DNA from 4 places in the Vibrio ponticus genome. Region 3 is predicted to be linked to each of the others. Evidence: predicted binding sites of a transcription regulator. Region 3 holds the regulator's gene; each other region holds the start of a gene.
The links. Region 3 encodes CRP, which controls carbon source genes, mostly activating them, when cyclic AMP is high. Its sites were predicted from a motif close to TGTGANNNNNNTCACA; they were not measured.

Region 1 (7,568 bases), 790 kb from region 3:
GTCTTTACCAACTAGAGCTTCAGCGATTGGGCCGTTTACAGCTTCAAGAGCTTTAAGAACACCTTTACCTAGGAAACGTGATTTGTCACCGTCACGTAGCTCAAGAGCTTCGCGTGAACCAGTAGAAGCGCCTGATGGAGCTGCTGCCATACCAACGAAACCGCCTTCTAGGTGTACTTCAGCTTCAACAGTTGGGTTACCACGTGAGTCGATGATTTCACGACCTAGAACTTTAACGATCTTAGACATTAATGTTTCCTCTCGTATAAATATAAATGTCGAAATTAAAGGGCAGTCGCAAACCTTCGCAACTGCCCGTATCCTTTTTACTTCTTACTTCAATTCACCGCGCGAGTTTTCTCCCGCAGCTTTTACGAAACCTGCAAACAATGGGTGACCATCGCGAGGAGTCGAAGTGAACTCTGGGTGGAACTGAGCCGCTACAAACCATGGGTGGTTCGGGTTCTCAATCATTTCCACTAGTTTCTTGTCCGCTGATAGACCTGATACTTTCAGACCCGCTTTCTCGATTTGCGGACGAAGGTTGTTGTTCACTTCGTAACGGTGACGGTGACGTTCGTGAATCGTCGCGTTACCGTATAGTTCACGAGCTTTAGTGCCTTTCTCTAGGTGACATAGCTGTGAACCAAGACGCATTGTACCGCCTAGATCTGATGATTCAGTACGTTCTTCAACTTTACCTTCAGCATCAACCCACTCAGTGATTAGACCAACCACTGGGTACTTAGTGTCTTTATTAAATTCTGTTGAGTGTGCGCCTTCCATACCCGCAACGTTACGCGCGTATTCGATCAGTGCCACTTGCATACCTAGACAGATACCAAGGTAAGGAACTTTGTTTTCACGTGCGTATTGTGCAGCAAGGATCTTACCTTCAATACCACGGTCACCAAAGCCACCCGGTACTAGGATTGCGTCTAGACCTTCTAGAACTTCAGTACCTTTAGTCTCTACATCTTGAGAGTCTACATACTTAATAGTGACGCTTAGACGATTTTTCAAGCCCGCGTGTTTCAATGCTTCGTTTACTGACTTGTAAGCATCTGGTAGTTCGATGTATTTACCGACCATACCGATAGTTACTTCGCCCGTTGGGTTCGCTTCTTCGTAGATTACTTGTTCCCACTCAGAAAGGTCTGCTTCTGGTGCGTTGATACCGAAACGAGCACAAACTAGGTCGTCTAGACCTTGAGACTTGATAAGTTGAGGGATCTTGTAGATTGAATCTACGTCCTTCATTGAGATTACCGCTTTCTCAGGAACGTTACAGAATAGCGCAATCTTCTTGCGCTCGTTCGCTGGGATCATACGATCTGAGCGGCAAACTAGGATATCTGGTTGGATACCGATTGATAGCAACTCTTTTACAGAGTGCTGAGTCGGTTTAGTTTTCACTTCACCTGCTGCTGCAAGGTAAGGAACTAGAGTTAGGTGCATGAACATTGCGCGTTCACGGCCGATTTCAACCGCTAGCTGACGAATCGCTTCCATAAATGGTAGTGACTCGATATCACCTACCGTACCACCAACTTCAACGATCGCTACGTCATGGCCTTGAGAACCATTGATCACGCGGTCTTTGATTGCGTTTGTGATGTGAGGGATAACTTGGATAGTTGCACCTAGGTAGTCACCACGACGCTCTTTAGCTAGAACGTCTGAGTAAACACGACCTGCTGTAAAGTTATTACGCTTAGTCATCTTAGTGCGGATGAAACGCTCGTAGTGACCAAGGTCAAGGTCTGTCTCTGCGCCGTCTTCTGTAACAAACACTTCACCGTGTTGAGTTGGGCTCATAGTACCTGGGTCAACGTTGATGTAAGGGTCAAGCTTCATCATAGTCACTTTAAGACCACGAGCTTCAAGAATAGCTGCAAGAGATGCTGCTGCAATACCTTTACCTAGAGAGGATACAACCCCGCCAGTAACAAAAATGTAATTTGTCGTCATGTTTAACCTGAAATTGGTTGAATGAGGGAAAATGGATTTCTTCTGGACGGGATGTAAATATACCAGAAGCCCCTTACCGCCACAACGTGAAATCTATCACACCACTATTAATTATTTTTTGCTTCAAATCAAAGTGAATGATTCAGATTAATTAAACTTGTAAATAGGATGAGTCAATTTTATCCCAAATAAGCCTAATTACAGCGCGATACCCCGTTCTTCTTGCTTAATTTTTTGCCAATATTGCTCAAGTTCATCTAAGCTACAGTCCGATAAATTTTTTCCGTCTTGATAAACTTTTTCTTCCACCCCGGCAAAACGACGAGCAAATTTTAGGTTTGCTTTCGCTAACGCCACCTCTGGGTTGGTATCCAAATGTCGTGCTAAATTGACCACAGCGAACATTAAATCGCCTAATTCCAGCTCAATATTCTCCTGTTTGCTGTCAGCAAGCATCGACTCTTCAAGCACCTCATCCAGCTCTTCACGCACCTTGTCGACCACAGGTCCTAATGAGTCCCAATCAAAACCAAAACGAGCACACTTCTTCTGTATCTTTGTAGCACGTAATAAAGCAGGTAGAGAGTTTGGTATTGAGTCTAGAATACTTTGCTCTGATTTGCCTGCCTCTGCCTTTTCTTTTGCTTTCTCCGCTTCCCAATTGGCGTTGATTGCTTCATCGGATTCAAACTCAACATCGGAAAATACATGCGGATGGCGACGTGTTAGCTTTTCATTCACTGTCTCAACCACCGCAGAAAAGTCAAACAGTCCCTGCTCTTTTGCTAGCTGGCTGTAGAAGATAACTTGGAACAATAAGTCGCCCAACTCTTCTTTTAGATTCGACCAGTCTTGGTTGTGAATAGCATCAACCACTTCATAGGTCTCTTCTAGCGTGTGCGGCACAATAGTGTCAAACGTCTGCTTACGATCCCACGGACAGCCCTTCTGCGGGTCACGCAGCGTCGCCATGATCTGTTCTAACTGTTCAATTGGATGACTCATTACTTTTCTCCTCTGCTCGTCTGTTGTACGAGCAGCTAATAAACAAAAAGGTGAGCAGCACAAACCACTCACCTTGAATTTTTTCTATCGCGTAACGTTAAGTCGTAGCCGCATGTTTTTTTAAAAGCGAGATTCCCTATCACGTTCGTTCCTCACTGTAGGGAATGACAATACAGGGGCTCGCGTGCTTACTCTAACTATCCATTTTTCTAAATAGTTGACTCTTAGCTCTCACACTACAACTTTTTCGCTATAGATTTGGCGTCGTAGCTAGGCAGCCAGTAAAAATATGCTCCTAAACATAGCCTACTATGCGATGGAGATATTCCCTGCAACCATCAGAGCTTAGCCTAAATGTCTATTTTTCTAAGTAGTTGACTGTTAGCTCGCACACTACAACTTTTTCGCTAAAGATTTGGCGTCGTAGCTAGGCAGCCAGTAAAAATATGCTCCTGAACATAGCCTACTATGCGATGGAGATATTCCCTGCAACCATCAGAACTTAGCCTAAATGTCTATTTTTCTAAGTAGTTGGCTGCTAGCTCTAGGCGGCAAGTTGATTTCGACTCCTGAGCATAGTCCACTATGTGATGGAGCGAAATCAACGCAGACAACAACGAGATACAGCCAAATACGACGAAAAATTTAGCCGAGGCGCTTCACCAGCATCACATCTTTAATCTGCTCAACCCGACTAATCAAACGATTCACCACCTCGATATTGCTGACCTCTAGATCAAAATCTAGGATCGACAATTGATTGCGGTAATCGACGCGGCTCTTCATGCTGTTCACTTTCACTTTCTCGTTGGCAAACAGAGTGGTGATTTCTTTGAGTAGACCACTACGCTCCATTGCCTCGACACGCAGTGTCAGCATGTAGGTACCGGCAAAACCGGCGCCCCAGACGGTATCAATGATACGCTCTGGCGCGTGATGACGCAGATCATCAAGCTGTTCACAGTCGGCGCGGTGCACTGAGATACCACGACCTTGAGTGATGTAACCTTTGATTTCATCACCTGGAATCGGCTGACAGCAACGTGCTAGGTGCGTCATTAGGTTATCTACCCCTTCCACCACCACGGCGTCTTTATTTGGACGTGTTGGGGTTGAAGGTTTGTTTTCCGCTTCAAGCAATTTTTCTAGTGCTTGCTGATCTTCTTCTTCGGCGGTAGGTTTATTTACCAGCGCGTTGATGTGGTTGATGATCTGGTTAATACGCAGGTCACCACTACCGACGCCGACGAATAGCTCATCAGAGGTATTCATGTTGAAACGCTTGAGCGCATACTGCTCTGCGTCTTTTAGCGTCGCACCGATTTTCGCCAACTCATGCTCAAGGATTTCACGCCCTGCTTCGAGGTTTTTCTCACGGCTCTGCTTACGGAACCAAGCGTTGATCTTGGCACGTGCACGCCCTGACGTAACAAACCCTGTTGATGGGTTTAACCAGTCACGTGATGGGTTGGGCTCTTTCTGGGTGATGATTTCAACCTGATCGCCCATTTGCAGTTTGTGAGTAAACGGCACGATACGACCACCGACCTTGGCACCGATACAACGGTGACCAACCATCGAGTGAATGTGGTAAGCAAAATCGAGTGGCGTTGCGCCCATTGGCAGATCGACTACGTCGCCGCGTGGCGTAAAGGCATAGACGCGATCGTCGAAGACTTGGCTACGAACTTCATCAAGCATTTCACCTGAATCAGACATCTCTTCTTGCCAATCCAGTAGCTTACGTAGCCAAGTAATTTTCTCATCGTAACCACTGCGACCGCTGCCACCTTCTTTGTACTTCCAGTGCGCCGCCACACCAAGTTCAGAATCTTCATGCATCTGCTTGGTACGAATTTGGATTTCGATGGTTTTACCTTCCGGACCAAGAATCACAGTGTGAATCGATTGGTAACCATTGGGTTTAGGGTTGGCAACGTAGTCATCAAACTCGTTCGGTAGATGCTTGTATTTGGTATGCACTACGCCAAGTGCGGCATAACAATCTTGCAGTTTGTCCGCGATGATACGCACGGCACGCACATCGAAAAGCTCGTCAAACTCCAAGCCTTTCTTCTGCATTTTGCGCCAAATACTGTAGATGTGTTTTGGACGACCACTCACCTCTGCGTTAATGCTTGAAGTTTTCATTTCTGATACGAGGTCGTCAACGAAATCTTTGATGTACTGCTCTCGAACGATACGACGCTCAGAAAGCTGTTTGGCAATTTGCTTATAGGTTTCTGGCTGCTGGTAGCGGAAAGCGTAATCTTCGATTTCCCATTTAAGCTGACCAATGCCGAGGCGGTTAGCAAGTGGCGCATAAATATTGGCACACTCTTTTGCTACTGCACGACGCACTTCGTCTGGCGCTTTTTTCACTTCGATAAGATTACAGATACGCTCTGCCAGCTTGATCACCACGCAACGGAAGTCATCAACCATTGCTAGCAGCATACGGCGCACGTTATCGACTTGAGCAGAGGCAGCACTACCCTCTAGGGTCACGTTTAGTTGACCTAGTGCCGCCATCTCTTCGACACCATCAATCAATTTGATGATCTCGTTACTGAAATCTTCTTCAAGTTTCTCACGCTGCAATGCACCGCTGGAAACCAACGGGAACAGCAGCGCTGCAATCAACGTTGGTTTATCCATTGATAACGTAATCAAGATCTCAATCATCTCTCGACCACGCCACAGTAGCAGTGGAGCGTTCTCGTTACCTTGAAGGTATTGTTCACACTGATGATAAACTTGTGTTAAGCGCTGAGCAGTTTGTTGTTCCTGCTTTAAGCTAGTAATCCACTTATCTAGCTCAAACTGTTCATCTTGATTTAAATGCGCGCTTCTTACCGCAACCATCTTTTTTCGTCCTAGTAGTGATTTTATTTACCGACTAACCATGTCTTATAGGCTATTACAGCCTGTGTTAGTTCACTTTTTATTTTACCTAGCGCATGACAAATAATGCCATTGACTCAAGGTGTCCCGTGTGAGGGAACATATCTAGCATACCGAGTTTCTCCAACTGGTAGCCTTGTTCTAACAAGCTTTGGCTATCTCGCGCCAATGTAGCTGGGTTACAAGAAACGTATACTACACGGCGTGCGCCCAAACAAGAAAGCTGCTCTACTATACCACTTGCACCCGCTCGAGCTGGATCGAGCAGTATCTTATCAAATTTTTCACTTGCCCATGGCTGTGTTGACATATCTTCTGCCAAGTTTGCTTGATAGAACGATACATTATCAATCTGGTTGAGTTGGGCGTTTTGTGTCGCTTTTTCCACCATCGCATCGACGCCTTCCACGCCGATCACCGATTTTACCTGCTTTGCCATAGGCAAACTGAAGTTACCTAAACCACAGAATAGATCGAGTACATGGTCTTGTTTATCCAGTTCCAGCCATGCCAATGCCTGTGCCACCATTTTCTGGTTCACCACTTGGTTGACCTGAATAAAGTTATTCGGCGCAAACGGAATCGTCACACCCGCCTCAAGGTAATGGGCTTCTTCACCCACCACCAAATCCAACTGTTCCGCCTGCGGCATCAAGTAAAGCGCAGCATTGTGTTGTGAGGCAAAGCTTTCTAGTTGCTGCTGCTCTTTGTTGGTCAACGGCTTTAAGTGGCGCAACACCATTACATTGGTGTTATCGCCTTTGACCAATTCTACGTGACCAATCGATTCTTGGCGGGTAAAGCCTTGTAGTAGCTGATACAGCTCAGGCAACATCGCATTAAGGTCATTATCCAATACTGGGCAATTAGTTACCGTGACAATCTGCTTGCTTTGCTTACGGCGAAAGCCAAACTGCAGTTTGCGCGTTTTCTTATCCAACATCACGCTAATACGTGCACGGCGACGATAGCCCAAGCTTTCGCCTGTGATCGGAGCGCTCAACTCCAAGGTTTGTCCGGCAAACTTGCGCATCAAACCAGACAGCGCTTGCTGCTTGTATTTAAGCTGGGCTGACTCTTCAAGATGTTGCAGATTACAGCCGCCACATTCATGGTAGTGTGGACAAAACGCTTTGACACGCTCGTCACTGCTGGTTTGTACTTTAATCAAATTAGCACGAGCGAACTTACTCTTAGATTCTGTCAGTTGCACTACTACCTGCTCGTTTGGCAGTGCGCCTTGGATAAACATCGGCTTACCGGACGGATAAGCGATGCCGACACCTTGGTGATCGAGTTTTTCCACCGTCACTAACTGGTGTTTAGTATCTAATTGAGTCTTCTTCTTTGGTTGGAAAAAACGCGCCATGCTCTGTGCCTGTAATGAATAACTTGATTTGCTCCTCAGACGTCACCTTTTCACGTCTGAGTCATTGTTTGTGCCGCTTGGGTTGATTATGCTTATCGTTTTGACGGCGAGTTTAGTTCATCACCACAATTTGTTAATGGTTTGAATCAAACTTTGCTTATTTTCCCACATCCACACCACGATGTTTAGACAATAATGACCAGATATGGCTTACGCGCCCGCGTTATTACTCTTACTCTAGCGCCAACGCTCATCATTGGCTTACTTCTGAGCGCGATTTTCTCTTTTAACCGCTACCATGATTTGGAAAGACAGGTTA
Region 2 (7,568 bases), on a different replicon from region 3:
CTCATTTTTAGCGCCGCCACTTCGCTGTAATTGACCCAGTGGGTGTCTCGCACATGTTGTAATCGCTGTTGAAACTCTCCACTACCCACAACCTGTTGAGCTTGGCTACTCAACGCAAACTCCGGCACTGAGCTCACATCAATGTAGAGAATGTTAAGCCAACGGCGCGAAGATGGGCTGTACGGGCTCGCTGCTTCCGGGTTTGCAGGAAACAATGAATGAATTGGGTTTAAGCCGACGAAATCACCACCACGAGAGGCGATTTCTGCCACCAATTGTTTCAGATCACCAAAGTCGCCCATCCCCCAGTTGTGGCTGCTCTTAAGCGTATAGAGCTGAATGCTTGGACCCCACATTTTTTTGCCCTGATCCATCGCTGCTTGTTTGAAACAAGCTTGCGGAGTCACAATCACACGGGCTTGATAAGGCGCTTTACGTCTTTTGCGTTCGACACTGAGTTGGTGATATCCCCAAGGCAACTCGCTAGGGAGAGCGACCACTAGCGCTCCCCCAGTGGTGCGTTCATCACGCACAACGTTTGCACTCACTTCTCCAGAGAAGTGCTCACCCTGCTCAGTTTGAATTGACCATTTAAACTCACTTGCCCGGATGCTTTGACCAATATTCAGCGAAAACTCAAACGCTTGGTTCTCTTTGAGTACCAAAACTGGCGCAAGCACCTCCTTTTGAGATTTTTTGCTGCAACTTGCTAACAGCGCTTCATCACTGCTGGTGTCATAACCTAGCGAGGATAACAAACGCACAATGCTCTCTGGCTCTACCTCTGCTGGCGTTCCCCAAGCGCTGATGTAAGAGTCAGCGATATGAGCCAAGCTAGCGACCTGTTTGAGTACGGTATTACTAATCATAAACTTCTCCGAAAGCGGTAAAATGTGGAAACTAAGACCACCTTACGGTGGTCTTTTTCTCGTTAGCGCTTAACGCTTTCAAGTTGCCAGATGTTGTTAACGTAATCTCTAATGCTGCGATCTGAGCTGAACTTGCCGACTAATGCCGTATTTAGAATGGCTTTTTTCGCCCAACCCGCTTGGTCACGATATTGCGCATCAATCGCTTCATGCGCTTCAACATAAGAGGCAAAGTCAGCTAACACTAAGTAAGGATCACCACCATCTAAAACGCTGTCATAGGTTGCGCCCAGCTTACCCGGCTCACCTGGTGTAAATTCATCACCAATCAGGAGATCGAGCGACGCTTTTAGCAATGGGTCAGCATTGTAGTAAGCATATGGGTTGTAACCAGAGGCATGTAGGCGTTCAACTTCATCGACTTCTAGACCAAAGATGTAGATGTTGTCATCGCCCACTTCTTCGCGAATTTCGACGTTCGCCCCATCCATAGTTCCGATGGTTAAGGCACCATTAAGCGCCATTTTCATATTACCGGTACCCGACGCTTCTTTACCCGCTGTGGAGATCTGCTCTGATACATCCGCCGCTGGAATAATGATTTCTGCCATACTGACGCGGTAATCCGGCAAGAACACCACTTTGAGCTTGTTGTTGATGCGAGGGTCGCTGTTTACCTTCTCGGCAATCTTATTGATTGCATAGATGATTTGCTTAGCCAAGTGATAACCCGGTGCCGCTTTGGCAGCAAAGATAAACACGCGAGGCGCCATATCGAAATCAGCATCATTCAGCAGGCGATGGTAAAGCGACAAAATATGCAACATATTCAAATGTTGGCGTTTATATTCATGTAAACGCTTGATCTGCACATCAAAGATCGCATTGGTATCGAGCTCGATGTCCATGTTGGCTTTTACCCAATCCGCTAAACGCTGCTTATTGGCTTTCTTCACCGCCATAAACTGCTGCTGAAATTCTGCATCATCGGCGTATTGAGAAATCGCCTCGAGTTGGTCAAGATCCGCAGCCCACTGGTCGCCTATCTTGTCCGTAATCAATTGACTTAGTCCTGGGTTACAGAACTTCAACCAACGACGCGGCGTGATGCCGTTAGTCACATTCTGTAAGCGATTCGGATACAATTCATGGAACTCAGGGAATAGATCGCGCTTAACCAATTCTGAGTGCAAGGCGGCAACGCCATTGACAGCATAAGAGCCAACGACACACAGGTTCGCCATACGCACCATGCGGTGGAAGCCTTCTTGAATGATAGAAAGCTTGCGCTGCTTTGAAACATCGCCTGGCCACTTCTCACGCACTTCTTTTAGGAACAAGTGGTTGATGTGGTAAATGATTTCCATATGGCGAGGCAGTAGACGTTGAATCAGTGATTCACTCCAAGTCTCAAGCGCCTCAGGCAATAGCGTATGGTTGGTGTAGGCAAACGTTTTTGAACAAATCGCCCACGCTTCATCCCAACCCATGCCTTTCTCATCAACAAAAATACGCATCAGTTCAGGAATAGCGATGGTTGGGTGAGTATCGTTAAGTTGAATGGTTTCGTATTTCGGCAACGAAGCTAAGGTATGACCCGCTTCTTCATGGCGACGCAAGATATCGCGCACAGAGGCTGCGCTATGGAAGTATTGCTGCATTAAACGCAGCGTTTTACCCTTCTCATGGTTATCATTTGGATAAAGAACTTTAGTAATGTTACCCGCATCGATCAGCGCATGCTGCGCTTCAAAATAGTTACCGTTGTTGAAACTCTCAAGTGAGAATGGCGCGATAGCTCGGCACTCCCACAAGCGCAATGGATAAACCGTATCGCTCTGATAACCAACAATTGGAATATCCCACGGCATTGCTTTTACGGTCATGCCCGGCACCCAACGGCGCACTTCACGACCATTATCCTGACTCACTTCAACGTGACCGTAAAAGCCAATTTCTTGTGCCAGTTCAGGACGAGCAATTTCCCATGGATACCCTTCTACACCACGCCATGCATCGGGTGCTTCTTTTTGATGGCATTGCTCAAAAGATTGTTTGAACAAACCGTATTCGTAGTGCAAACCATAGCCCACAGTTGGGAATTCTTGTGCGGCAAGCGAGTCCATAAAACAAGCGGCAAGACGCCCCAAGCCACCGTTACCTAAGGAAGGGTCGCGCTCTTCTTCCAATAGGTCAGTCAAGTTTTGTCCCAGCTCTTCCATCGCTTGAGAAATTGGCTCATATAAGCCCATGCTAATCAGGTTATTACCCGTTAAGCGACCAATCAAAAACTCAAGTGACAAATAGTTCACACTTTTAGCGTTACGGATTTTGTCATCTTGTTCGGTTTCTAACAGGTCAAAGGTTGTCAATTCTGCGAGGGCACGCCCCATCGCCAAATACCAAGCGCGGCTTGACGCTTTTTCAATGGTGGTGGCGTAAGTTGAGCTAAGGTGTTTTTTTACACTGTTTTGGAATGAAGCTTTATCGAAATGGATCTGCTGTGTCGGTTTCATCGTTGAAATCTCTCTCGTTTCCCTGTCATAACCCAGTTAATAAGCAATTCTTGGGCAGTACTGAGCCTAAACAACTAAACGTTACGGTCGGTCGCACTACAGAAGTAAAAGCTAGCCGTTAAGCTAGTTACATCGAGTGGTGCCACGATCCCAACCATAACTTCAAATAGGATAGTCGTATCTTGCTTAGGCATAAGCGGGGATACATCATCCTAGAGCTTCAACCCGTAAGGTGGAGATTGGGGGGCGTAGTGGGCTTAAAACCAAACAACACGTGACCAATATCACTCTTAGGCTAACTCAGTCACCCAACTCAGTGATACGTATCACTTAAAACTGCTACTTTCATTCCAGACTACTCAGCCGTTCCGCCTGATAACCGAACCAGACTAATCCCCAAATTCGTGAATTTGATCAACAAAGTGCCTCTCTGTAATTCAGTTATTAGCGATAAATTGTGCTTACTTTCTGCCTTACAGAGCCAATAAGTGACAGCCATCACATAACTAAGGCGTAGAGAGTAATAAAGCGTGAGGTAGCCGTTGTTCTAATTCATCACCACTGAGCAGCAATACATCTAATGCTGCTTTATCGCGTAACATAAGCTAAAACACACTCAATTTATCGAGTATAAGGATCAAAACAGGATGTGGATTCCTTCTAAACTCAGTCGCCCAAGCTACACCATGTCGCTGATTGCGCGTGAAAGAATCAAGCAACGCTTAACGCTAAATAAACCACACAAACTGATATTGCTACGGGCACCCGCTGGCTATGGCAAAACTGCTCTAGCAGTACAGTTCGTTGAAGTAGAAAAGAGTGTCGGTTGGTACAACATAGACGAAAATGACAACCTACCTTACCGTTTTGCTGGTTACTTTGTTGCAGCATTGAATGAGGCGACGAGCCAATCCTGTAAATCCACCCTCAAATTAGCCGAGCAAAACCCGCAACTGAGCGTCATGGAGCTGCTTACAGATGCGCTCAAGCAGATCAGTAAACACAAAGCCAACAGTTATCTAGTGCTTGATGACTTCCATCATATTCAAGACCCAGAAATACATCAGGCAATGAAATATTTCATTAAACTCATGCCAGATAACCTCACGCTACTTATCACCAGTCGCTCAATGCCACCTCTGGGTATATCCAACCTACGTATTCACGGATTAGTCATTGAAATTGAACAGAATATGTTGGCTTTTGATGTAGAAGAGACGCGAGCTTTCCTTGAGCAGCGAATTGACACCCCGCTTGAAGCAGGCAAAGTGGAGCAATTGTTTGATTACGTAGAAGGTTGGCCTTCCGCACTTGAGCTAATCGCATGGCAAACCCGCTATCAAAACCACTCATCGCTTGCCGCAAACACGCAGCCTAGCGAGCTCAATCAAACACATTTGTGGGAATATTTAATAGAGGAAGTGTTTGCCAATACCGACCAAGATACTCAGCGGTTCTTATTGCAATGTTCGGTACTCGATAGATTCAACCATACCCTTGCGGCGATAGTGACAAAACGCAGTGATGCGCAAAGTATGATTGAAAACCTGCAACGCTTTGGGCTGTTTATTCAACCGATTCAGGAGCAATATAACTGGTTTCGCTTCCACAGCCTGTTCAAAGAATTTTTGGTCCACGAAAGGAAAGTCCAACTCATTGACCAAGAGTTAGTCCTGCATCAAACTGCCGCGCAAGCTTGGCTAGCACACGCTAATCCCAAGCAAGCACTCTGGCATGCAGAACAAGCCGATTGTGAACAAATGCTCGTCGAGATATTGCAGCAATCAGGTTGGCAGTTATTTAACAGTGGTGAACTCGAGTATTTACAGCAAATATTAAGTCATTTGAGTAGCGAGCAAATCTATCGTAATGCCACCTTGTGTCTGCTGCATGCATGGATCGCACAAAGCCAACAACGCCATGAAGACGTTGAGTTGATTTTACATCATGCAGATTCCTCCCATCTCGCAACAAATAACAGCGATATTGGCGAATTTAACGCTTTAAAGGCGCAGATTGCTGTCAGCAAAAATCAACCAGAACTTGCGTTACAACTCGCCGAATTAGCCTTGAGCCAGGTTGATGGGCAAGCTTTCCATAGCCGTATTGTCGCCACGTCTGTTATTGGCGAAGTCAATCATGTGTTGGGCTACCTTGACCGCGCATTACCTTTGATGCAGCAAACCGAAAAACTCGCACGACAATATCAAGTTCATCACCAAGCGCTTTGGGCTATTGCTCAACAGAGTGAAATTCTGGTGGCAAAAGGCTATCTGCAAGCTGCATTTGATGTGCAGGAAAGCGGCTTTAAATTGATTGAAGATCAGCATTTGAACCAAGACCCTCTGTACGAGTTTTTGCTGCGCGTGCGCGCCCAATTACTCTTTAGTTGGAATCGTCTAGAAGAGGCGGAGGAATATGCACAGCAGGCGTTCTCATTAACTAAACAGATGCCTGATAAGTTGCAGTTGCAGAGCTATTCTTTATTAGCTCGCATTGCCATCTGCCGCGGGGAATTAGATAAAGCCGCCAAGTATGTGCTCGAAATTGAACTGCGCCTTGCCCAAGCCTTTTATCATACCGACGCAACGGCGAGTGCTGAGCTTTGTTTACTGCTGTTTTGGCAGGCAAAGCAAGATGGCACCAGCATTCAGCTTTGGCTAGAGAAAGCCTCTCCAATCGAGCAAGCATGCAATCATTTTACCCAGCAGCATGGGCGCAACATCGCTCGCGCGCAGACGTTGCTCAAACAACATAGCCAAGCGACTGACACACTGAACCTGCTCAAGGATGCGGCGCTACAACACAACTTGGTGGCGGACACCAGCCGTAATGCAATCTTACGCGCAGTAATCAACCTTGCGGCTGACAAGCCATCGGTCACCATTGAAAGCTTGAAGCAAGCGCTACTTCTGACCAATCAAACCGGCATCGTTGGTGACTTTCTTTACGATATTGAAGCGCTCACGCCACTGCTAGAGCAACACAGTTTCCTGGCAGAACTTGATGACCTCACTCGTTACCGTGTCAATCAACTGCTGAAGTCGGTCAATCTGGCGCAGCGCTCACGCGCAAACCATTTTGACGAAGGGTTTGTTGACCGATTGGTGCATCACCCTCAAGTTCCAGAACTGGTGCGTAATAGCCCGCTCACGCAGCGAGAATGGCAAGTGTTAGGCTTGATCTATTCTGGCTTAACCAATGAACAAATTGCGCACGAATTGGACGTGGCAGGCACCACAATTAAAACCCATATCCGTAACTTGTATCAGAAGTTGAATATCGCCAATCGCAAGCAAGCAATCGCGACCGCAGAGAATTTAATCAAGATTGTGGGCAACTAAAAACGCAGCATTTCGCTGCGTTTGACTAATCTTGCTCGGCAAAGCAAGTCAAGCGGTCACCATCTAAACGATATGTGCGCCATTCACTCTGCTCTTGTGCGCCTATAGAGTGGTAAAAATCAATCGCTGGTTGATTCCAATCTAGCACTGCCCATTCAAAACGTGCACAGTTGTTCTCTAACGCCATCTTTGCCAGCGTTTTCATGATTAATCGCCCAGCACCAGAGCCGCGATGGTCTGGTGTCACGTACAAGTCTTCCAAGTACAGTCCATACTTGCCCATCCAAGTGGAATAGTTGAAGAAGTAGACCGCAAAACCAACTGCTTCTCCGTGATGTTCACAGATCAACCCCATAGCTGTGGCATCATCAGAAAACAAGCTTGTACGTATATCGTCTTCGGTGGCTTTAACATGATGAGAGGCTCGCTCGTAATCCGCGAGCTCATGAATAAATCGGTAAATGGTCGCGACATCGGCTTCCGTAGCAGATCGCATTTTGAACATGATGACTTCCTTGTTTTTGTGTTCGAGATGAAAGATTAATCACAATATCAATATGATAGAAAAAAACCAATGACTAATAAGTTTCAAAAGCGATTAGCAAAGCCAAAATAAAATAGTCTCTAAGGCTCTATCTCTCCTATCGAGTAAAGCACCAGTTCCGGTGGATTAGAGCCTTCGCCTAGTGATTGAACATCTTCACCTTCCGCTTTGAGTTGTTCGATAACTTGTAAGCCAATTTGTTGTTCCACGTTGATAATGATCGGCATCTCGGAGGCAGAGACACCGAAACGCGTAGCAATTAATAACTGTCTGACTTTCTCTTTATCACTCTCAG
Region 3 (7,568 bases):
GGCGGCTATGGCGGGTAAAATTGCCATTTCAATTCGAGCTTATCATCAGCGCACGGGTGAGTCGCAACGTGAGGCGGCAGGTAATCAAATCGTGCTGCGTCACAGACCGTTAGGCGTTATGGCAGTTTTTGGTCCTTATAATTTTCCTGCCCATTTACCCAATGGGCATATCGTTCCTGCGCTGTTAGCCGGTAATACCGTGGTGTTTAAGCCGTCGGAGCAAACTCCGTGGACGGGTGAACTGGCGATGAAACTTTGGCAGAAAGCGGGTTTGCCTGATGGCGTGATTAACTTAGTTCAAGGCGGCAAAGAGACCGGGATCGCGCTCGCTGAATCAAAAGGGATTGATGGGCTGTTGTTTACCGGTAGCGCCAATACTGGACACTTACTGCATCGCCAGTTTGCAGGTCAGCCAGATAAAATGCTGGCGCTGGAGATGGGCGGTAACAACCCGATGGTGATTTCAGAGCAGTACGGCGATCTTGATGCGACCGTCTATACCATTATCCAATCCGCATTTATCAGTGCTGGTCAGCGTTGCACCTGTGCGCGCCGACTTTATATACCAAGCGGTGATAAAGGTGACCAACTGCTGGTGAGACTGGTCGAAGCCACGCGTAATATTCGTGTTGATCAACCTTTTGCCGACCCGGCGCCTTTTATGGGACCACAGATCTCTCAAGCGGCAGCGAACATAATCCTCGATGCTCAGCAAAACCTGCAGTCACTCGGTGGTGAAAGTCTCATTGAAGCAAAGTTAGGTTCATGCGCGTTTGTTTCACCGGGCATCATTGATGTAACAGCTGTCGAATCGTTGCCAGATGAAGAGTATTTCGGTCCTTTACTGCAAGTGATTCGCTATCAAGGCATTGAGCAAGCGGTAGAGTTCGCCAATGATACTCGCTTTGGTTTGTCGGCAGGGTTAGTCTCCACCGATGACGCGGAGTGGGAATATTTTGTTGAGCACATTCGCGCCGGTATCGTTAACCGTAATCGTCAGTTAACCGGAGCCAGTGGCGATGCGCCATTTGGTGGACCGGGCGCATCGGGTAACTTGCGTCCAAGTGCTTATTACGCGGCTGACTACTGCGCCTACCCAATGGCTTCGATGGAAGGTGAGCAAACCTTGTTACCTGATAGCTTAAGCCCGGGTATCATCTTGTAAAAACTTAGACTAAGTCACATAGGTTAATACTCTAGTGACTTAGTCTTACACTACACTTGATTGACTTACTCAAAGAACAATAACAACACCCTACACCGAAACAAGGAGGCGCTATGACGCCAGATACATTGTTCCAGTCGCTATGGGAAGATTATACCTCACGCCTTTGCCCCTCAGCGGGTAATGTGCATAAGCTGCTGCAAGAAGATGAACCACTCATCAATGACCACATTGCCCTGCGTACCTTCAACTTAGCGCCAGTTGAGTTAGAGGTGTTAGCTAAACCTTTCTTAGCGTTAGGCTACCAAGAAGCTGGCGATTATCTGTTTGAAGCCAAAAAACTGGTCGCCAAGCACTATCAACACCCTGATCCAACTCAACCTAAAGTGTTTATTAGTCAACTTAAAGTCGAAGAGTGCTCTGCGCAGCTACAAACGATAGTCAAACAGTTGGTTGCTCAAGTATCCGCGGAGGATATGCAAGGTAGTGAGTTTTTGTACGCTGGTCGTCCTTGGCAATTGACGCATCAAGATTATCAACTGCTCGCACAAGAGAGTGAGTACGCCGCGTGGTTAGCCGCGCACGGTTATGGCGCCAACCACTTTACTGTGAGTGTTAATCAGCTCAATCAGTTTGACCAAGTGCAACAGGTGAATGACTATCTCAAAGCTTGTGGTTTTGTGATTAACCAATCCGGCGGAGAGGTAAAAGGTTCCCCCGATGTGTTGCTCGAACAATCGTCTACCATGGCAGATAAAGTTCAAGTGGAATTTGAGGATGGGGTAGTGCTTATCCCCGGAGGTTTCTACGAGTTTGCTAAGCGCTACCCAATGGCAGACGGTGAGCTTTACCCCGGCTTTGTCGCCGCATCAGCCGATAAGATATTTGAGAGTACCAACGGATAACGGAACGCTGCCGCTTACGGAGGTGGGAATGCTTCGCGCACGGAACGCTGCCGCTTACGGAGGTGGGAATGCTTCGCGCACGGAACGCTGCCGCTTACGGAGGTGGGAATGCTTCGCGCACGGAACGCTGCCGCTTACGGAGGTGGGAATGCTTCGCGCACGGAACGCTGCCGCTCACGGATGTGGGAATGCTTTGCGCACGGAACGCTGCCGCTTACGGATGCGGGAATGCTTCGCGCACGGAACGCTGTCGCTTACGGCTACGGGAATGCTTCTCACACGGAATGCTGCCGCTGACAGATATTGGAGTGCTTCGTGTATGGAACGGGGTTTAAGTTGTTTTATCTCGAAGTCCGATCTCGGAGCGAAGCGTTCCAAATTCTCGATTCCGCTAAAGAAAAAAGCCACCCGAGGGTGGCTTTTGTAATCTTATTCGCTCACAGGTGTGAATTAGCGAGTGCCGTACACAACGATAGTTTTACCGTGAGCAGAGATTAGGTTCTGCTCTTCTAGCATCTTCAAGATACGACCAACCGTTTCACGAGAACAGCCAACGATTTGACCGATTTCTTGACGTGTGATCTTGATTTGCATGCCGTCTGGGTGAGTCATCGCATCAGGTTGTTTCGCTAGGTTTAGTAGCGTTTGCGCGATACGACCAGTTACATCTAGGAATGCTAGGTCACCCACTTTTTGGCTAGTCACTTGTAGGCGACGTGCCATTTGCGAAGACAGACGCATAAGAATGTCTGGGTTTACTTGGATAAGTTGACGGAATTTCTTAAATGAAATTTCAGCTACTTCACAAGGAGACTTGGCACGAACCCAAGCTGTGCGCTCTTGATCTTCTTCAAATAGACCAAGCTCACCGATGAAATCACCTTGGTTTAGGTAAGAAAGGATCATTTCCTTACCTTCTTCGTCCTTGATAAGAACCGCAACAGAACCCTTAACGATGTAGTACAAAGTTTCTGCTTTCTCGCCCGCATGAATTAGCGTGCTTTTTGATGGGTACTTATGAATATGACAGTGTGAAAGGAACCACTCTAATGTTGGATCGGTTTGAGGTTTACCTAGAACCATAATATCTCACTTCCTCTGCAGGGTACGCTTGCGCTTTCCATGTTGTTGCTAAGCCCAAAATGGGGATAACTAGGATAAGAGCACTTTACTAGTGCTGCAAGCTATCTTGTGTTTCGGTTTCAAATAGTATCCTTTTTCCCAAAGGATTTCTTGATTTTAATCGGGTACAGGGTGCTATTTTATAAGCGAAAACGTGCACATGATCACGGTATGAAAAGTAATCGCGTTTATCGCTACCTAAATGACTTAAAAACGCGGACTTCAGAGTCTCGTCACGGTGCCTGATTTACCACAAAGGTAACAGGCACAATGCCGCCCAGGGGTAAGTATTCTCTAGGTCGTTTGTACGTGACTCGCTCAGTAATACTCACACTTTTAGGTGACTTGGGTTACGCTATTTAGCCAATTTTGCCCGTTTCTATTAACTGCTGAAGAATCGGTCTGACAATCAGTTCCATCGCAAAACTCATTTTGCCACCAGGGACAACGAGCGTGTTGTGACGCGACATGAATGACCCATCTATCATTGCTAATAGGTAGGGATAGTCAACGTTTTTGAAGCCACGTAAGCGGATTACCACAAAGCTTTCATCTAAGCTTGGAATCCCCTTCGCATCCAGCGGGTTGGAGGTATCCACGGTCGGCACACGTTGGAAGTTAATATGGGTGCGAGAAAATTGTGGCGTAATGTAGTTTAGGTAATCATCCATTGAGCGAACAATTGAGTCCATGACCGCTTCACGAGAATGACCTCGGTCACGAGTATCGCGGACGAACTTTTGAATCCACTCAAGGTTGACGATCGGCACCATGCCAATCAGAAAGTCGACATGTTGAGACACATTAACATCACCATCCACCACGCCGCCATGCAAGCCTTCGTAGAACAGAACATCACTGTCTTCTGGGAGCTCTTGCCATGGCGTAAAAGTGCCGGGCATTTGGTTGTAAGGCACCGCTTCATCAAAAGTGTGCAAGTAGCGACGGACTTTACCGCTGCCATCTTCACCGTATTGACGGAAAAACTCAGCCAGAGCAGGGAAGTCGTTCGCTTGCGGACCAAAGTAGCTGATATGGCGACCTTGTTCACGGGCTTTGCGGATCTCCACATCCATTTCAGGACGTGTAAAACGATGGAAGCTATCCCCCTCAACCCAGGCGGGTTTGATGTCCATCATATTGAACATCTTGCGAAAGGCTTCGGAGGTCGTGGTAGTACCCGCACCAGAAGAACCAGTGACGGCAATGATTGGATGCTTTGCTGACATGACAAACCCTGTCTAAAACTAACGTTCCTGTTAATAATTATGTTTGTTCCAAGTCAGTACTGCGCTGGGCAGACTTATTTGGATATCACAGCAATATAACATGCTTTAACTTTTTGTTTAAAAGATTCTACTGTGGGCATGGGTGAAGAAAATACGGTGTAGCGGCACAGAAGTGTCTATGCCGCATAGAGATTAGAATTTCTGTTTAAGCTGAATATCCACGGTTTCGTGCAACTCAGAATAGACAATCACTGCCTCGCCAGAAGCGAGCTGAGCTTTTACTTGATCGACTTTAGCTTGTAGTGAAACCTCAACCGCACCGTAGTCGGTTCCTTCACGTAGTACAAACTCACGAATTAAATTGTCTAGGGTATCGGCAGCAATTTCTTGCCAAGGGATAATCATAAATACCTCTTACTTTTATGATTGGGAGAGAGCCAGTCTTGCTGGCTCTAACATTATGCGGTTTTTAGTGGCTGATAGTAAGCGGGTAGCATCTCTTCTAGCCAGAATCTTGGTTTGAGCAGTGAGCCAGTGACAAAGCCGACGTGCCCGCCGTTATCCAGCAGTCGATAGTCGATATTGTCAGGCAGCACAAAGTGAGGGATCACCGCATCAGTCATAAAGGGATCATCTTTGGCGTGAATGATCTGGGTTGGCAGTTTGATCTGTTGCAGGCGATGGATGCCTGAGCAGCGCTGATAATAATCTTCTGCATCTTTAAAGCCATGCAGTGGCGCGGTAATCAAATCGTCAAAGTCGTATAACTTAGTCACGCGCTTAATGGTTTGGTAGGTGAGCCCAAGTTCACCTTTAAGTAGATGGTGCTTGCGCAGCGCGTTACGCTTGAGTGACTTAAGTAAGTAGGCTTTGTAGAGCTTCGAGAAACCTTGTTCAATACGACTTGAGCATGCTGAGAGGTCGAGTGGTGCCGAGATAATCGATGCGGCATTGAGCAGTGGTTCATCAGCATACTCAGCTAGATAGTTAGCCAGCATATTACCGCCGAGAGAAATGCCTACCGCAACTTTGGTCTGTTGAGGAAATTGCTGCTCAATGTGCTCTAAGAAGAAACGTGCATCTTCTACTTCACCGGAGTGATAGGCGCGTGGCAAGCGATTCGGCTTACCGCTACAACCGCGAAAATGCATCATCACCGATAGCCAACCTTGCTTGGCGAAGGCTGACATCAATCCATTGGCGTATGGGCTATAAAAACAACCCTCTAAACCATGAAACAGAATAAACAGCGGTTTGTTTTGTGCAGCATCGGAGTGGGGATCTTCACTCCAAGCAAGATCGATAAAATCACCGTCTGGGGTATCGAGGGTTTGCCAAATGGGTTCAAACAGCGCTTTTTTACGAATAAAACGTGGCGCTAGAGTTTGCATGTGGGGATTGGTCATGCCCGAGGCAGCAGTAAAGTTTGTCATAGCGTGTCAGTTGGGTTATCCGGTACAAAGGGTTGAGAGAAAATGGAGTAAAGGTGCTCTCCATCTAACTGACGACAATAACGCAGAGTTAGGGACTCATCATCGGCGTTGTGCAGAGTAAGCCCATTGATGCAATCAACTAAATCTGACTGTTGTTGCTTTTCTAGTTGTAGTTCAAATTGTAAGGTTTCACGATACAAGGTATCGGGCACATTACGTTTGAGTTTTCGGCGTAGTTCTCGGAAGCTGCTGAGAAGCGTTTCAGAGCGGCTCAAGCACTGTTCGACTTGAGCCCAATCTTGTGGCGCGATAGTCGCGCCTTGTTCATCCAGCCACTTGAGAAGCAGCAGGAGGTTAACGTTACCATGGTGATGGTTTTGCAGAGTTAAGCACGCTTCTTTCACTTCTCGCACACTGTAGTATTGCAAGCTAAACTGCCAAAGGCGTTCTAGGGTAAGTGAAAGGTATACGCGCTCATTACTCATTGATCACTGAACTCCTGTTCCATCTGCTCTAGCTCTTCTTGAAGAGCCATCCATTCCATTTCTACGTCTTCTAACTCAGCTTTGCTGGAGGCTTGTATCGCGAGAACTTGATTAAGTTTAGCCTTGTTTTCGGCTTCATACAGTGAGTTATCCGCTAATTGTTGCTCTGCATTGGCAAGTTGTTCACCTAATTTATCCATTTTCTCTTCGAGTTTGGACAGGTTTTTGCGAATTGGGGCAGTCAGTTTACGGAACTCGGCTTCGCGACGTTTTTGATCTTTTTTCGCTGCGGCACTGTTGGCGGTATTTTTCTCTGGTTGTTCCGCTTGTGCTTCACGACGATCCGCTTTTTGTTGCTCTGTCAGCCACTTGTAGTAGTCGTTCAAGTCACCATCAAATGGCGCTACTTGGCGGTCATGGACGAGGTAAAGGTCATCGGTGGTCGCACGCAGTAGGTAACGGTCGTGGGAGACAATCACCATTGCACCTTCAAAGGTTTGCAGTGCCATGGTTAATGCCTGACGCATATCCAAGTCCAAGTGGTTGGTTGGTTCGTCGAGCAGCAGCAAGTTTGGCTTTTGCCACACTATTAATGCCAATACCAAACGCGCTTTTTCACCACCAGAGAAAGGTGCCACTTTCTCCAACGCTTTGTCGCCTTGGAAGCCAAAGCTACCTAGGTAATCGCGCAGTTGTTGTTCGGTGTGTTTTGGCGCGATCTGCATCATGTGCTGCAAAGGCGTTTCTTCAGGGTGTAGTGTTTCTAACTGATGCTGGGCAAAGTAACCGATTTTTACCCCTTGAGAGTATGTCAGTTCACCGCTTTGAGGCTTATGCTCACCAGAGAGCAATTTGATCAGCGTCGATTTACCCGCACCGTTACGACCCAGTAGACCAATGCGGCTACCCGGTACGAGGTTAAGACGGATTTTCTCGAGAATTAGGTTATCACCGTAACCGGCTGATGCTTCATCCATCATAATGATTGGGTTTGGCAAGGCTTCTGGCTCACGGAATTCAAAACTAAATGGGTTATCAAACTGCGCAGGTAGCACTTTTTCCATTCGCTCAAGGGCTTTGATGCGGCTTTGTGCTTGGCGCGCTTTCGAAGCTTTGTAGCGGAAACGATCAATATAGCTTTGCATGTGTGCCATATGCTTTTGCTGTTTGGCATACATAGCTTGTTGCAGGATCAGTTTCTGCGCACGTTGATCTTCAAACGATGAGTA
Region 4 (7,568 bases), 2.0 Mb from region 3:
GCCATGGCAAGCCGATCAGTTATTAGAGGCGGTTATTCGTCTTGCAACTGAATATATATTCGATTCAGGCTTAGATTACACCGAGTACCATAGTTATTTAGATCAACAAGTGGTTTTAGAGAAATTGAGAATGTAGTGTGAATATTTAGGCGCTCTGTTTGTCAACAGGGCGCTTTCGTTTAGCACATATAAATAAGTATTAACTCGATAGTGAGTAAATTTTGCGAGTGAGTTATGAAGATTTTGTGAACTGCTAGAGTTTTCTAAACTTAAGTATGAACAAAAATAACGCAAACAATACTTTGGAGGAGGATATATTTTAGTGGTCGTAATATAATGCATGCTTGCTTTGAATGGATACGAAATTTGATATCACGATGCAGTATGATCCAAAAAATTCTATAAAGATCTCTATTGATACTCTGGCTGTGGGTATGTTTGTGACAGCGATAGAACATAGTCAGCGTGTTAACCTTTCCAATGCTGGTCGAGTTTCTAATGCCAATGCCATTCAACAATTGAAAAATAACGGCGTTAAGCTTGCGTGGGTTGATCAAACACTTTCGGACAAACGTTGCCAATTTAAACCTGTTGAAGAGGGTGTTGAACCAGCACCAGCTCAAGAAGTTACGCTTCAATCTTATATTCGACCTAAGAGACAGAGTCGTTTTGCTCAGCAAAAGCGTGCGTCTAAACTTATTTACGAAGCTCGTGGTCTGGTGCAAAAACTTATCTCCGACACATTCGAAGGTAAGGTTATTCATGTTGATGAGATTGATCAATGGGCGGACGATGTCATTGAATCAGTACTGATTGATTCTGACGCGCTGCAATGTGTTTCCGCTTTGCGAGATAAAGATAAGTACCTTTTAGAGCACTCTGTCAATGTCGCCTGTCTACTGGTTAGCTTTGGTAAACATCTTGGCTTGCCAAAAGAGACACTTAAGCAAGTTGCGATTGGCGGCATTATCCACGATGTTGGCAAGATTAAAGTCGATGATGCAGTACTGCATAAACCAGCTAAGCTCACCGCAGAAGAATTTGAACACATGAAGCTTCACCAAGTGTTCGCTAAAGATATTATCGATAATGTTAAAGGTTTAAGCAGCATCGCTCGTGATGTTTGTCTCATGCACCATGAAAAACTCGATGGTTCAGGCTATCCGGCAGGTTTGACCGCTGAACAACTGCCACTGCATGGACGGATGAGCAGCATAGTGGATATTTATGATGCGTTAACCGCGGACCGCTGTTACAAACGAGGCATGAGTTCGGCAGAAGCATTTAAGATTTTGCTGAGTCTAAGTGGCAACCATTTAGATAAGGATCTGGTGTATAAATTTATCAACTGTATCGGTGTCTACCCGGTGGGGTCGATAGTTGAGCTAAGCGATGGTCGAATTGGCATTGTTTGGACGTCGAATCAAGACGAACCGTTGAAACCAGAGATCAAATGTTTCTATTCACGCAAGTACAAGCGCTTCATTGAAGTGAGTTTTGTCGACCTTAAACACAGCGCAGTCAAGATTGAAAAAGCGGTTGCTCCGCATACATTGGAGATTGACCCGAAACCATTTTTCGACCTTTGATCGTTCTATTCTTCACTGTAGTTTTTATACAAAAGGCGCCAATTGGCGCCTTTTGCTTATCAGTACAACTCAGTACTAAGGGTTTATACCGCCAAATACACTAGCGGAATATCTGGATTGATCACCTCTAGCGTTGACTGGGTATCAGCCAGATGACTGATGCTACCATCACTCATTTCTACCAGTGCTGCTGACTCAATCTCTGTAAAGCTCTGTCCAGCTAAAAGAATTTGGCAAAGCGCAACTTGCAGTGGTGGTAGGCTAGGGTTGAATGCAGCGTTTTCGGCATAACTACCTTGATATACCGAGCCATTTTTCAGTTTGATTGCTACGCCACTTAAGTTTTTGGTATATGGCGCATGGCTGCGGTTAAGTGCTGCCAGTGCAAGTTTGGCAAGGCTGTCTTGCTCTTCGGCTTGCTTGCCGTGATCAACCAGCGACATCAAACCTGATTCGACGCCAAGATCGGCAGGACCAAATGATTCAGGCAAGTATTGCTGCAACGTCATCTCTGCACGTTCAGGCAGTTGAACAATCAGCTTGTCAGCGGTAGTCAGCTCGTTCATAAATTGACGGCAGTGACCACACGGGCTGAAGTTAATTGTAATATCACTTAAGCCTTGTTCGCCTTTCATCCAAGCATGGCTAATCGCAGATTGCTCGGCATGAACGGTTTGACCTAATTGCGCGCCATTAAGCTCAAGGTTGGCACCAAAGTATAGACGACCTGTTAAACCACGAACGATAGCGCCAACGTAGAAGTTTGAAATAGGCGCGTATGAATAGGCAGCAGCAATAGGGAGCAATGCGACGCGAAGCTTAGCATCTTCCATATCGGAGAGTGCTAATAGCTCATTGTATTGCTCTGGACTAATTGTCGCATCAAAGCTTTCCGCCATCACGATAGGAGAAAGGTAATCAGCTACGTTGGATGGTAGAGTTTGCAATGCTTGCTCGATACGGCTTCTCATAAGAAATCCTTTAGTAATTCTATTTCGATTAGAAAGTGAACTTTCGTTATCTTTGAATTTACATTCTATGTCGATATTGGGAATAAACCGTGACACAGATCATTATACAAAATGCAACGGATTACATTATTACATAGTTAGAGTGAGGTCACACAAGTAGTGTGACCTTATCGTGTCTGATTGGTTGAATTGTAGTCTATGCGCTTAGCCAAAGCGCAAAAGCGAAGAAGCTTGGGGCGATAATGGAAGTGATAACACCACAAAGAACTAAGGCAAGTGAGCTAAATGCCGCGTCTTCACCATTCTTCTCAGCGCAGGTTGCGGTGCCAAGCGCGTGAGATACGGTACCCATGGTCAAGCCTCTGGCAACTGGGTGGGTAATGTTGAGCATGTTGTAGATTGGGTAGGCGAGAATCGCGCCAAACAAGCCAACGAGCAAAACCAAAATCGCCGCAATTGCCGGTTCGCCACCTAAGTTACGCGACACTTCCATTGCGATTGGGGTGGTGACTGACTTACCTAGTAGACTCGCAATCAGTGATAGGTCGGTTTTAAGCGCTACGGCGATAAGGGTACTTGTGAGCATCGACATAATACTCCCCACACCACATGCCAACATGACAATCCGCCAGTTTGCTCGAATTTGAGGTAACTGTTCATAGAGAGGGTATGCCAACGCCACGACTGCAGGTTGCAGAGCAAAACTCAGCCACTCATTGCCCGCATAATAGGTTTCGAAGGGCACTTTGAAGTAAGTGAGGATTGGGATCAGTATTGCAATGCAGATAAGCAGTGGGTTCATTATCGGCGTATTGCATTTTCGGCTAATCCAACGGGCAATAAAAAAGGTGATGATTGTTGCGAGCATCCACATCATTTATTACCTCGCTTCAATAGTCGATCGAGCATGAGACCTAATACAACAAGGACGATAAATGTACCACCGACCGCAGCTGCGAGTATCGGTAACGCGTTGTGGATCAGGGTATCGAAATGATCCATTAAGCCGACACTGATTGGTACAAAGAGCAAAATCATGTAGCGGATAAATAAATTGGCGCTGGGTTGAACCCAATCGCCAGGTACTAAGCCACTTGCCATCAATCCAAACAGGATCAGCATGCCAATGATACTACCCGGAATCGATGTTCCGAGTAGGCTTTGAATGTTAACGCCAGCTAGAAGGCAGAGCAGGATCAACCCCATAGAGACGGCATATTTAAGTATTTTGTTAGCCATTTTGGTGCGCCGTTAGCGAAAAATCACCGAGAAAAGTAGAAATTAAGAGACAAGTTTCTCGACGTACTGGTACACAGATTTTAATAGTGCAATCTTCTTTGTATCACTCTCATGTTCGTGAACTAAGTTTTCAAGATTTATCATGTAGTCGTCTATGCGACTTTGGAAGTAGTCACGAGAGTGGTTCATCCACTTTTGTTGCTCTAGCTCACTCAAAGTCCAAGGGAAGTTACGCGCGCGATATCTAAATAGCAGTGGCTCGATGCGAGGGTCACTGAAACTAATATCGAGATCGGCTAACTGCTCCGCTGGTGTTTGGCGAATAATGTCCATCGCGGCACGGTCCGATGGTGAGAAGAAATTGTCGTAAAGTTGGCTATCAACGTCAGCGCTGTTTTCAAACTCACGGTCAACGCCAAACACGGCAATCAACTTTTCGCGAATTTCTGGATGTTGGCGAAGTCGTTGTAAATTTTCCAAGCATTGTTCACGGTTAATGCCGATCTTCTCTGCATTCTCCGCAGTCAATGTTTTTGCCGGAGCGAGGATAGGGCACTTATTAATGTGCACCAATTTTACCGGGACTGGCAACTCATCTTCGGCTAAATCGCTATGTTTGGTGTAAAGACGTTCGCGCAGCGTGTCAGCATCGAGGTCGAGGATGGCTTGCGGGTCTTTTGCAAGATCAACGGTGATTACCGCATTTTGGTTGGTTGGATGCCAAGCAACAGGCACAATCCAGCTGGTGTAATGACACTCTTTACCCAACATGCCTGATACATGCATCAGCGGGGTCATATTGACGATATCGATCAGCTCATTGAGCTTGCGTTTATGGCGCATACTGAGGAAGTAATCGAACAGTTTTGGTTGCGCCGCTTTGACTTTTTTCGCCATTTCGATGGTGGCAATTACGTCAGCCATCGCATCATGGGCATTACTGTGTTCAATGCCGTTTGCAACAGAGAGGTGTTCGAGTTTAAAGCTGATAAAACCTTCTTCATTTTCTGGCCATTCAACGCCATCGGGGCGAAGTGCATGGCAGGCGCGCATCACATCTAATAGATCCCAGCGTGAATTACCGTTTTGCCAACTCCAGGCATAAGGATCGATAAAGTTACGGTAGCAAGTGTAGCGCGTTACTTCATCATCAAAACGAATACTGTTGTAGCCAAGGCTAGTGGTATTTGGCGTGGCGAGTTGCTGATGAATTTGGGCGATAAATTCGGGCTCTGGTAGACCTTTACTCGCCGCTAATTGAGGCGTAATACCAGTAATGAGCGCCGCTTCTGGAGAAGGCAAATAGTCCGATGGTGGTTGGCAATAGATAACAAGAGGCTCACCAATGATATTGAAATCCATATCCGTGCGAACGCCTGCAAATTGGCTCGGACGATCTTTAGCGGGACTGGTTCCCCACGTTTCGTAGTCGAAGAAGAAAAACGTAGGTTGGTGCTCTTGTTGCATTGTATTTTCCAAACACATATTAACTATCTCACTATTAGACCACTGAGGCGCTTGCTAAGCAATCGAGTGATGCGTCAAACGCTGATTTTTCAAGCCTTTTACTATCGGTTAAGAGACAGCATGAAAATCAAATTTAGGCAAAGGATTGAAATTAAAATTAATCACTGTATATTTGTACAGTCCAATGATGATTTTCATTGAAATAGGGAGGTTTAGTCATGAGAGAGTCGCTAAGAAACAAAGTCATTCAGGTTTGCCAAAAGAAAATAACGCAGAAAGGCGACAACGTTGGTGTGTCATTTTATGCATTTTTTGCCAACAAAAATGACGATCCAGAATTACTGATAGAGGCGGCGACGTGGTGGATCCAAACTCATCAACTCGACCACTTTGAAAAGGCAGTTAAAATTGTTGCCATGGTTGAATCCGGTCAATAATGGTTCTTCTCGATTTAGCAAAGTATAGGTCGCGATTGTAACGATTAACGGTGACAGTTAAACGACAGATTCTCCCTCTAAGTGATGTGTTTCACTTGGATCGTCTGCAAACCTTTGGCGGATAATCATCATTTCATTTAGGTTCGCGAGCAGTACATCAACGCAAAGAGGGTCAAACAATGAACCGGATTTCTGCTTGACGAAAGCAACCACCTCTTCCAGCGGCCAAGGCTCTTTATAGGGACGTCTCGTCAACAACGCATCAAATACATCCGCGAGGGTAACAATTCGTGCTTCCAGAGGGATATGTACCCCCGATAGACCATCAGGGTGCCCTGTACCATCGTAAGCTTCGTGGTGGTGGCGGATGATGTTTTTCAGGAATGTCACATCTTCTGAAGGGATGTTGGTGAGATCTGCCATATTGACCACATTAGTAATAATTTCTTCACCGTAAATGGTGTGTTGGTTCATTATGGCGCGTTCTTCTTTGGTAAATACCTCAGTACTGAAAAGGATGTGATCAGGAATACGGTATTTGCCAATGTCATGAAATGGCGCAAAGCACTTGATTCGATGGATAAACTCAGTGGTTATCTCGGGTTTGTGCCTGGCTAGCAGTCTCGCCAAAGCCTCACTGTAACGTCCGATTCGCACCAAGTGTTGTGCAGTTTCTGGGTCTCGCTCGTGCCCTATTTTAAGTGCGATGGTGAGCAACTTATTAAAGTGACTTTGACGTTCAAACACCAAAATCTGCAAAGTAGCAATCAACTGAGAAACATAGAAAAAATCTTTTTTGACGGCTGTATCTTGGAAAAGGTAAGGGGTTTTAGAGTTAAAAAAGATAATACCAATCACTTTGCTATTGTGAATGACAGGATAGGCGAGGCTACTGACGTAGCCTGAGCTTTTTAACATCTGTACATGTCGGGTCTCGGGTAGTGCTCGAATATCATCGATAATGCGATAGCAAGATTGGGAAATAATTTGCTCAATGCTTGACCCTTGGCGAATGACGACTTCTTCAAACTCAATCGACTTCTCGCGCTGTGATATGTCTTCAGTGTGGTAAGTGGACAACTTGTTGCCGTCAATTGAGATCAGCGATATACGACCTAAGCAAGGGTATGACGCTCTCACATATTCGAAGATATCATTGGTAAGAGATGTAAATTTCTTATTTTTTCGTGCGATTAGGTCTAATTTGTGAAAGTCCAGCATCCGTGGCTCCGCAGCGGTGAGTACTTGGCGCAACGTAAAGTCTTTTAGCCGATGCTTCGGTTAATCATTAAGTAGCGACTTAGTACTATTCCATTACTTATTTTAAGGTTATTTCTAGTACTTTAGTTTTGTTAAATTAAATGATCAACAATGTTGTAATTGATGATTTTAAAAATGTTATGCAGGCACGTTATTTGGAGCGAAATCAAAGTTACGCAGCAGAAAAGATGAGAGATTGTGAGGTGATAGACATAAAAAAAGCGACCAGAGGTCGCTTTTTAGAATCACTTGTCAAAAGACAAGTAATCGAAATTATAGAGCTACAACGTTAGCAGCTTGTGGGCCTTTTTGACCTTGTTCTACTTCGAAGCTAACTTTTTGGCCTTCAGTAAGAGTTTTGAAGCCTTCAGAAACGATTGAACGGAAGTGTACGAATACGTCCGCGCCGCCGTTGTCTTGAGAAATAAAACCAAAACCTTTAGTTTCGTTGAACCATTTTACTGAACCAGTCATTTTGTTAGACATGATAGATACCTATATTTAAATTTGTAATGTATTAAAGCTGATGACAAAAGCTATTGTATTGATTTTCTAGAGAAGCAATCGCAGGAGCTAAACGATAGGTATCGAAAGATGACTGAGAG

Region 1: a site for CRP is predicted at 2,057-2,072, ahead of GZN30_RS10515 (CTP synthase). Genes of this name have one in related genera too.
Region 2: a site for CRP is predicted at 3,659-3,674, ahead of GZN30_RS15185 (glycogen/starch/alpha-glucan phosphorylase). Genes of this name have one in related genera too.
Region 4: a site for CRP is predicted at 2,698-2,713, ahead of cdd (cytidine deaminase). Genes of this name have one in related genera too.

Annotation. Positions count from the first base shown of each region.
Region 1 is NZ_AP019657.1:2,372,589-2,380,156, forward strand. It holds gene eno (phosphopyruvate hydratase) at 1-249, opposite strand, end outside; gene GZN30_RS10515 (CTP synthase) at 334-1,971, opposite strand; gene mazG (nucleoside triphosphate pyrophosphohydrolase) at 2,170-2,976, opposite strand; gene relA (GTP diphosphokinase) at 3,622-5,841, opposite strand; gene rlmD (23S rRNA (uracil(1939)-C(5))-methyltransferase RlmD) at 5,930-7,249, opposite strand; gene barA (two-component sensor histidine kinase BarA) at 7,445-7,568, shown strand, end outside.
Region 2 is NZ_AP019658.1:132,897-140,464, reverse strand. It holds gene malQ (4-alpha-glucanotransferase) at 1-869, opposite strand, end outside; gene GZN30_RS15185 (glycogen/starch/alpha-glucan phosphorylase) at 932-3,385, opposite strand; gene malT (HTH-type transcriptional regulator MalT) at 4,033-6,729, shown strand; gene GZN30_RS15175 (GNAT family N-acetyltransferase) at 6,755-7,234, opposite strand; gene GZN30_RS15170 (hypothetical protein) at 7,354-7,568, opposite strand, start outside.
Region 3 is NZ_AP019657.1:3,159,041-3,166,608, forward strand. It holds gene astD (succinylglutamate-semialdehyde dehydrogenase) at 1-1,165, shown strand, start outside; gene GZN30_RS14260 (DUF1338 domain-containing protein) at 1,279-2,070, shown strand; gene crp (cAMP-activated global transcriptional regulator CRP) at 2,521-3,153, opposite strand; gene GZN30_RS14270 (phosphoribulokinase) at 3,552-4,421, opposite strand; gene GZN30_RS14275 (YheU family protein) at 4,614-4,826, opposite strand; gene GZN30_RS14280 (hydrolase) at 4,880-5,854, opposite strand; gene GZN30_RS14285 (TIGR02444 family protein) at 5,851-6,339, opposite strand; gene GZN30_RS14290 (ABC transporter ATP-binding protein) at 6,336-7,568, opposite strand, start outside.
Region 4 is NZ_AP019657.1:1,158,873-1,166,440, forward strand. It holds gene GZN30_RS05095 (response regulator) at 1-136, shown strand, start outside; gene GZN30_RS05100 (HD-GYP domain-containing protein) at 378-1,589, shown strand; gene cdd (cytidine deaminase) at 1,673-2,560, opposite strand; gene GZN30_RS05110 (LrgB family protein) at 2,757-3,434, opposite strand; gene GZN30_RS05115 (CidA/LrgA family protein) at 3,434-3,799, opposite strand; gene sbcB (exodeoxyribonuclease I) at 3,842-5,266, opposite strand; gene GZN30_RS05125 (DUF6500 family protein) at 5,485-5,703, shown strand; gene GZN30_RS05130 (HD domain-containing phosphohydrolase) at 5,761-6,924, opposite strand; gene cspE (transcription antiterminator/RNA stability regulator CspE) at 7,237-7,449, opposite strand.